Regions from separate parts of the Bacillus sp. SRL543 genome, predicted to be linked through region 2. Evidence: riboswitches for the same ligand, from Rfam matches in the RefSeq annotation. Region 2 holds a riboswitch; the other holds the start of a gene.

Region 1 (4,413 bases), 230 kb from region 2:
AGGAAAGATATGTCCGGGACGGGCAAAATCTTCGGGAACGGAACTTTCATCCAGCAGCTTTTCTATGGTCTGCGCCCTTTCAAATGCGCTGATGCCTGTCTTTGTCTCCTTATAATCGACACTGACAGTGAAAGCTGTTCTATGGCTGTCTGTATTGATATCAACCATGGGATGAAGGTTAAGCCTCTCTGCAAGCTCCTCTGTAACAGGCATGCATATCAGCCCCCGCCCTTCCTTTGCCATGAAGTTGACGGTTTCCGGTCCGGCAAACTCTGCAAGGGCTATAAGATCGCCTTCATTCTCCCTGTCTTCATCATCACTTACAATCACAGGCCGGCCTTTCTTTAGCTCTGCTATAGCATCTTCGATTGTATTGAACATGGTTACAGCTCTCCTTTGGTTAAGGGTCTGTTTTTCCCCATTCACTCCTGGCGAAAGACATTCCTTCTTTTATTGCTAAAGCTTGGTTCTCAGGCTGTCACAAAAAGCCGTTTTCCCTAAGAAGAGCCTCCGAAACAGTCTGCTTTTCCGGCTTGGAGGCAGCTTTATTCATAAAGCTGTAAATATATTTTCCAAGCATATCAAACTCAAGGTTCACACTTTCCCCTGCTTCCTTCCCTCCCAGGATGGTATGGCATGCAGTATGCGGAATAAGGGAAACTGTCAGGGAAGAAGCTCCCGCTTCAAAAATTGTCAGCGAAACACCATCTACAGCAATGGAACCTTTATCCACCAGCAAATGGGACCATTCCTCCGGCACTTCGATTTCATAATAGATGGCATTTTCTTCATGGCTTTTTCTAAGGATCCTGCCTCTGGCATCTATATGCCCTGATACGAGATGGCCCCCAAAGCGGCCGCCGGCTTTCATGGCTCTTTCAAGGTTTACAGGGCTATTGCGCTTCAGTTCGGCAAGGCTGGTAGAATGGTATGTTTCCGGCATAACATCAGCGCTGAATTTTCTCGCGGTAAAATCAGTGACTGTCAGGCAAACGCCATTTACGGCAATGCTGTCGCCAATTCCCGCATCTTCAAGTATCAGTCCGGCCGATATGGTGAGCTTTAAAGTTTTCCCCTGGTGGACAATCTGTTCGACCCTGCCGACTTCCTCAATTAATCCTGTGAACATGATGGCCCTCCTCTCGCTGCGGCACCGCAGTAATTTTCAGGTCCGGACCGATGCGTTCGGCCGATTTAAATGCCAAGGGAATGGATTGATCCATTGAAGAGATCCCTTTTCCCCCTACAAACGGGACAGCTTCCCTCCCGCCGATTATTTTGGGGGCAGCATACAGAATGATTTGCTGGAATAGCTCCTCCTTAATGAAAGAAGCATGGATTTCAGACCCGCCTTCAACAAAGACAGAGAGAATCTGCCTTTTTCCCAATTCCTCGAGCACCTGGCTTGCTGGCACCTCTTCCTCGGGAAGATGTACAAGCTCCGTGCCCAAAGCTTTAATTTTCTCAGCCTTGCTTTTGTTATATCCGCTGCCGGTAAAAATGATGACCGGAGCTTTTTGATCATGCAGGATAGCTGCATCATCAGGGATCCTTAATGCAGAATCCAATATTACTCTTATAGGGTTTTTTCCGCCTCGGGGCAGTCTGGCGGTAAGCTGGGGGTTATCATGGATGACTGTGTTTACGCCCGTCAATATTGCGTCATGTTCATGTCTTAACCGGTGTACATCTTCCCTGGATTCTGGAGAGGTAATCCATTGGCTGTCACCAGTGTTTGCTGCTGTTTTGCCGTCGAATGACGCGGCGGCCTTTATAGTTACATATGGTCTGCTGGTTCTCATGAAATGAAAGAATGGGGCATTTATCTCTTCAGCCTCTTCCCTCCTGATCCCTATTGCCACTTCTATCCCAGCGTCTTTAAGCTTGCTGATCCCGCGTCCGGCAACAACAGGGTTGGGATCTTTCGCGGCAATGACCACCCTTTTGATCCCTGATTCAATGATCAGATCTGCGCAGGGAGGCGTCTTTCCGTGGTGGCTGCATGGTTCAAGCGTGACGTAAATATCTGCTCCCCTGGCAAAATCACCCGCCATAGTGATGGCATGTACTTCAGCATGCGGGGTTCCTGCCTTTAAGTGCGCTCCCATCCCGGCTATCTGTCCATCCTTGACGACGACGGCGCCGACACATGGATTCGGACTGGTTTGCCCGATTGTTTTTCTGGCCAGGGACAGGGCCAGATCCATATAGTCTTCATCTGTCATATGTACACCCTCTTTTCCTATAGTTCCATTTTTTCTCTCCAGAAAAAACAGCAGGCCCCGTACAGAAATCAGTACGGGGCCAAATCAGACATGACGAAATAAGCGTTCGAAACACAGTGTTAAAAACGCGGTTTACACATCCATTCCTTCTCCCATCCAGACTTTAACTGTCGGCTTTGGAATTTCACCAAATCCACCGCCTTCACTATGCGTGAAGCCGGGTCACGGACTTAGAGGCATGCCTCATCACCGCCGGCTGGGATTTTCACCCGACCCCGAAGGAATATTATACTTATAATATTAAAGGCATCTTATCATGAATTTTCTCTTCCGACAATTCAGAGAGCTTATGAGCAGTATATTTAAATCAAAATAGTGCTTTTGAACGTGAAACCTTTATATGGTGATATACGTATAAAGATCATTACAAGCAGAAAGGAATTTAACTATGCAGGAGACGAAACAACAGCTGCAGTCCGAACTGCAGAAATGCCGCGAATGGGAAGAAGATCAGAGCGGTCTCTGGTTTTGGGAAAAAATCGGCAGGCTTCCATTTAAAATGCTGGACAAGCTGACGCCGGCATTCATTCAGAAAAAAATGGGAGTTATGCTTGATGAACTCGGCAGCTATATTCAGACGGGCGGCAGCTATTTAAGCACTTCCAATTCTATTAAATCTTATTACCCGGGGCGAAATGTGAATACTCTGGAGGATACAGGAACATTGTCCATCAAAGAGATGGATGCGGCAGCAGAGAAGCTGACAGGGAGCAGGAAGAAGCTTGCCGCCATACAGGGGGCAGGCACAGGGTTTGGAGGATTATTTACTTTAAGTCTGGATATCCCGGTCCTTCTCGGAATGCAGCTTAAAACGCTACAGGATATTGCCATCTGCTACGGCTATGATCCAAAAAGCAAGAAAGAGCGCCTGTTCATCGTGAAGGCGCTGCAGTTTGTTTCCGCCGATATCGTTGGCAAGCAGGCCATACTCAGGCAGCTTTCTGACATCGATTCTCCGGAAGAAGACGTTCAGCGTGAAATCGCATCAGAAATTCAGGGGTGGCGTGAGGTTGTCTTTGCCTATCGTGATCAGTTTGGCTGGAAGAAGCTTTTTCAGATGGTGCCGATTGCAGGGCTGATCTTTGGGGCATTCATCAACCGCTCAGCAGTAGGTGATATCGGGGAAGCGGGAATGATGCTTTACAGGAAACGGAAGATTAAGGAGCGCCTGGAGGCAGCAGCGCCAGATATTTTGCCGCCAGGAACGGAAGAAAGGCTTCCATGAACATCATGGAAGCCTTTTGCTTTCTTTCTTAATAAAATCCTTATCCACGGCACCCATTACCCTGCTTCTGATGATTCCGTCAGAGTCAATAAAGAAGCTGGTCGGGTAGGCCATAATCTCATACTCGCCCATCACTTGCCCTTTTGCATCAAGCGGGATGGGAAAAGTAAGGCCGTTCTCTTTTACGAAAGCCAATTCGTCGCCTTTGTTTTTTTCGATAAATGTCATGTTGACGGCCAATATTTCAAAATCCCCGATTGCTTTTTCTTCATAAAGCTCCTGCATATCCGGCATCTCGGCCTTGCAGGGCGGGCACCAGCTTGCCCAGAAATTAAGGAAGACTTTTTTGCCTTTATAATCACTGAGGCTCACTGCTTTTCCCTCTATGTCAGTCAGGGTGAAATCCGGTGCTTTGTTGCCCGGTTCAATCCCCACTGCTATTTCCTCCGGATTTTCCAGCTTTTCATATTTTTCCGCGGGCAGCACTTTGTTTACGACCCCTTTATCCTTCAGGACCGTTCTATCAATGATAAACAAAGCCAGCACAATAATGCCTGCAACAAGAAGAAACTTTTTCATAGCGCACCTCGGGCTTTTATTAGCAATCTTATAGAAACTTTGCCTGCATAAGCGGCAAAAGCTAATATTCTTGCTAGAACACCATTTTATTATGCTATGGAAGCTAAGTAAACAGCCTGCATAAAAAAACCGGCACCACCGGCCGGATTGTACTCGTTTATTTCAGTGTTATTTCAAGCAGCAAGCTTTCTGCATTCTTCCGCACACATATAGCATTTTTCTGCACAATTCCTGCAATGAGCTTGTTCAAACTGCTTGCATTCTTCGGCACATTGATCCACTATCCTTGAACAGAGCAGAGTATACTTTTTTATAAAATCGCTG
Region 2 (4,413 bases):
TTTCCAGATGCTTTATCTGCTCATCAAGGTCCGCCCTCCCCAATAAAGGGCAGGTCTGGAATAAAGCGCCCAGATTGAACAGGTGGGCATCCTGGATTGTCTGCGATGACTTCTTTCCATTCAGCAGATGATAGATCGAGTAGATGGTCCTCTCGCCGTTCAGCTTGTCCAGACAATATAAAATAATCATTTGCAGATAATTAATAGGCATAAAATTCACCTTGCTTGTATATTTTTAGCCTTTTTGCTAATATAACACTTTAATGCGGCAATATATATTACATTTTTAAGCAGCCTGTTCCTTTATATTATTTTAACATGTTTATAAAAAACCCGGCTGTTTTAAAACATGCAAACAGGGTATAAAATGTTGCAAACCCTTATGTGATAAGCATTCTCAATACATTTTCTATTGAAAAGTAAAGAAAGCACACTTACAATAGGTGTATGAGGAAAGAGTTTCCGCCCGCCAGAACGCGGAAACCGTGACAATATCGGTTAATTGATTGGGAGGTTTTTACATGGCAAAGTATACAATTGTTGACAAAGAAACATGTATTGCATGCGGCGCATGCGGAGCTGCAGCTCCAGATATTTATGACTATGATGATGAAGGCATTGCATTCGTTACACTCGATGAAAACGAAGGCATCGTTGAGATTCCTGATGTTTTAATAGACGATATGATGGATGCGTTTGAAGGCTGCCCGACTGATTCCATCAAAGTTGCGGATGAGCCGTTTGAAGGCGACGCCCTTAAATTTGAATAGCAGACACTAAGAAACAGCCTCCCTTCCGAGGCTGTTTTTCTTATGTTGATCTTATGGTAAATTCTCTCTCGCTGAGCAGACGCCCCTGCATAAGGATGGGGTGGGGTCCTGCAGACCTGCCGCAGGGCCCCACCCCTTCACTGTCTGTATTCCTCAGGATTCAGGCGCTTTTCACTTTTCCTGACAATAAATTTTCACATAAAAAAAACTGCAGTGCAGGCTGCAGTTTTTTTATTTATGCAGCACTGCGGTATGCAGACTGCTTGTTGATCCACGGATTCATTTTGGCGAATAGAAGCATGAAAATCCCGGTGATGATCAGGCCTTTTACGATGTTGAACGGCAGAATGGCTGTTACGACCATTGTGCGCGTTTCTGGTGCTGACATGGCAGGCATGTTCAGGAACAGCGTATAAGCAGGCAGGATGATGTAATAATTCAGGATGCTCATCAGCACTGCCATGATGAAGGTTGAAATGACCAGGGCCGCTGTCATGCCTTTATTCGACCTCAGTTTATTGTAAATATAATAGGTTGGAAGCACGAAGAGGATTCCGGCAGCAAAGTTTGCCAGATGCCCTACCGGTACGCCGGTGGCGCTTCCTGTCATAAAATAATCAAGTACATTTTTGAATAATTCCACAAGTATCCCTGCAGCCGGACCAAAGATCAACGCAGCAATCAATGCAGGTATGTCGCTGAAGTCAATCATTAAGAATTTCGGAAACGGCGGTATTGGGAAATTCAGCAGCATTAAGACGTATGAGATGCTGCTCAGCATTGCAATTGATACCAAAGCTTTAATAGAAAATTTCTTCATGTTGTTCCTCTCTCCTTTTTAGGATCCATCTCACCTAAAGAAGAAAGGTTCGGCAAAAAAAAGCTTGTGCCATTGAATTAAAAATCCCCCAAGCAAAAAGCTTGAGGGAGAATTTACAAAGGCAGGCTTAATAAACGTTCAAAACCTGCATCTTTTGAACGTTTGCAGAACCTCCATCTTCTCCCATCCAGACTGTACTGTCGGCTTTGGAATCTCACCAAATCCTGCCCAATAAAACAGGCTCGCGGGCTTAGAGCTGACTTGCCTCATCACCGCCGGTCGGGAATTTCACCCTGCCCCGAAGATAGACCGTATTAAATTATTTTAGAACCCACTTGGAATTCTGAATTCATTATACTGAAAAAAAACCTCTTTGTGAAGAAAATTGCTCTAACTTTCTGCCGAAGCCACCTAAGTTCCTAATCAGCCCGGCAGCACATAAACCGTCCGGATAGGCATGGAGTTTGATGGATTTGCACAAAACTATTTCTTTTCGAGAGCCCGGATAAACTCCCGCATATAATCAGGAAGGTCTGGCGGCCTCCTGCTCGATACGATATGCCCGTCAGTTACAGCAGGCTCATCAACCCAGATTGCTCCCGCGTTCTCCATATCATCCTTTATTCCCGGGGTGCTGGTGACTGTGCGGCCTTCCAGGATCTTTGCGGATATGAGCACCCAGCCTGCATGGCATATCTGCCCGATCGGTTTCTTTGCTTCATCCATTTTCCTGATTAGTGAAATAACTTCCGGGAACCTCCGGATTTTATCTGGCGCCCATCCGCCCGGCACCAGGATGGCATCATAGCTGTCAGCGGAAATTTCTGAGTAGGCGTAATCTGATGCTGCCTGGACACCATATTTCCCCAGATATATTTCATTCGCTGTTTCACCTGCCAGTTCTACAACTGCACCTTCTTCCCTGAGCCGCAGAATGGGATACCAAAGCTCCAGGTCTTCAAACTCATGGTGTACAAGGCTGATTATTTTTTTGCCTTCCAGTCTCATAAAATCAACACTCCTTTTTCTTGGCTACAGCCATTCTACCCCTTATCTGCCTGCATGTCTCCCCTCCAGCCCTGATGCTGCCGGCAGATTTATGGGGTTCCTGGCTTCTTTTGCCGAATCCCAACTTGTTTTGTCACGGCGGGAGGAATGTCTGCTTTTTTGCAGTATTTGTAAGAAAAAGGAGTGATGAAAATGAATACGAATAAAGCGGCCAGCTCTTTGGGAGTATCGCCGAGCACGATCCAGCGCTGGGTTAAGCAGTTCGGACTCGAAGTCGGAAGGAATGAACTTGGCCACTACCACTTTGGGGATGATCAATTAGAGATCCTGAGAGATATACAATCTCAGATCCAGAACGGTGCCCTTGTCCAGGAAGTGAAGCTTTCGGTCCAAAAAAACCCGGAAATGACACACCAAACCGAGGATTACACTTCTCAAATTACGGAATTGGCCGAAAAGGTCAGCATCCTCGACAACCGGCTTGACTCTAAAGCAGATGACGTTGTTTCCTATCAGCTGCTGCAGCACCGCCGCGAGATTGAGGACCTGAAAACCCAGCTTCTGCAGATGGCTGAGAAGATAGAGCGCCTCGAAGCATCACAAAAAGCCGCTGCGGCTGATCAGCCTCCCGTTTTTGACCACCCTTCGATCAAAAGAAGCTGGAAGAAAAAGAACATTATCAGTCTGCTATTCGGTTTTTGAGCACGCCAGGCGGGCGGTGCTTTTTTTATTGTCTGGAAAAAGAACTTATCTCATTCAGCGGGCTCCCAGATATGTCACTCAGCTGCAAAGATGCAGCAGGCATGGCGCTCTTAGTCCGCGTTCCTCTGCCCAGCAAAGCTTTTCCGCATTTCAATATGTTCAGCTCCGGCGGCTGGGCCAGCTCCGCATTTCTTTTTTAAAAAAATCTTTTTATTTCTCCTGACCTGTGGTAATATTGTAAAAAAATATTGGGCATTGAAAAGGTATAGTAATGTATTTCTCCCTGTTTTAGAGAGCCGGTGGCAGGTGAAAACCGGTACAAAGAAATGGCATGAAGTTCCCCTTGGAGCATTTTCCGTGAACTCTTGGATAAGAAAGCGGAAAACGGTAGTGTATACCGTTATCAAACAAAGTGGTGAAGATGTTTTCACAAAAATGGGTGGTACCGCGATATAATCGTCCCTGCTGTTAAGCAGGGGCGTTTTTTATTTTCTGTGCCTGGTGTTTTCTTCACAATGAGGGTGGTACCGCGAATTTTTTTCGTCCCTGCATGAATTCATGCAGGGATTTTTATTTGTTTCAGTGCCCGCTGAATTAATGTCTTTAGGAGAGTGATATTATGGAAAAACAAAAATGGGGGACAAAAATCGGGTTCATCCTGTCTGCTGCCGGCTCCGCGATCGGCCTCGGCGCTATCTGGAAATTCCCGTATATGACAGGTATAGGCGGAGGCGGCGCATTTTTCCTTGTTTTTATTCTGTTCACTTTATTCATTGGCCTGCCCATCCTGCTTGCCGAATTTGTCATTGGCAGAAGCACCCAAAAGGAGGCCGTTGCTGCCTATAAAACGATTGCTCCAGGTTCGCTGTGGCCATGGGTCGGCAGAATGGGCGTTGCCGCCTGCTTCCTCCTCTTATCTTTTTATAGTGTCATAGGCGGGTGGATCCTTATTTATCTGTGGTATGCCCTTTCCGGAAAATTGTGGTCCGAGGGGCTGAATTTTGAAGCTGTCTTTGGCGAAGCCATTTCCGACCCGCTGCTTGCTGCAGGTGCCCAGCTGATTTTCATCCTGCTTTCGGTCCTGATTGTCAGCAGGGGGGTGCAGGGCGGCCT

Evidence for each region. A riboswitch is a leader RNA that binds a small molecule or an ion and turns the genes downstream of it on or off. The one in region 2 is predicted to bind FMN.
Region 1: it holds a riboswitch for FMN, as region 2 does, so the genes downstream of both, ribD (bifunctional diaminohydroxyphosphoribosylaminopyrimidine deaminase/5-amino-6-(5-phosphoribosylamino)uracil reductase RibD) here and AC4E8B_RS16730 (ECF transporter S component) in region 2, are expected to answer to the same signal.

What each region holds. Positions count from the first base shown of each region.
Region 1 covers NZ_OZ481794.1:3,030,959-3,035,371, forward strand. The annotation lists gene AC4E8B_RS15490 (bifunctional 3,4-dihydroxy-2-butanone-4-phosphate synthase/GTP cyclohydrolase II) at 1-381, opposite strand, end outside; gene ribE (riboflavin synthase) at 479-1,129, opposite strand; gene ribD (bifunctional diaminohydroxyphosphoribosylaminopyrimidine deaminase/5-amino-6-(5-phosphoribosylamino)uracil reductase RibD) at 1,110-2,225, opposite strand; FMN riboswitch at 2,366-2,512, opposite strand; gene AC4E8B_RS15505 (EcsC family protein) at 2,674-3,510, shown strand; gene AC4E8B_RS15510 (TlpA disulfide reductase family protein) at 3,514-4,089, opposite strand; gene AC4E8B_RS15515 (four-helix bundle copper-binding protein) at 4,263-4,413, opposite strand, start outside.
Region 2 covers NZ_OZ481794.1:3,263,181-3,267,593, forward strand. The annotation lists gene AC4E8B_RS16720 (YpbB family protein) at 1-211, opposite strand, end outside; gene AC4E8B_RS16725 (ferredoxin) at 522-770, shown strand; gene AC4E8B_RS16730 (ECF transporter S component) at 1,006-1,590, opposite strand; FMN riboswitch at 1,762-1,900, opposite strand; gene AC4E8B_RS16735 (type 1 glutamine amidotransferase domain-containing protein) at 2,074-2,598, opposite strand; gene AC4E8B_RS16740 (MerR family transcriptional regulator) at 2,791-3,300, shown strand; T-box leader at 3,547-3,767, shown strand; gene AC4E8B_RS16745 (sodium-dependent transporter) at 3,920-4,413, shown strand, end outside.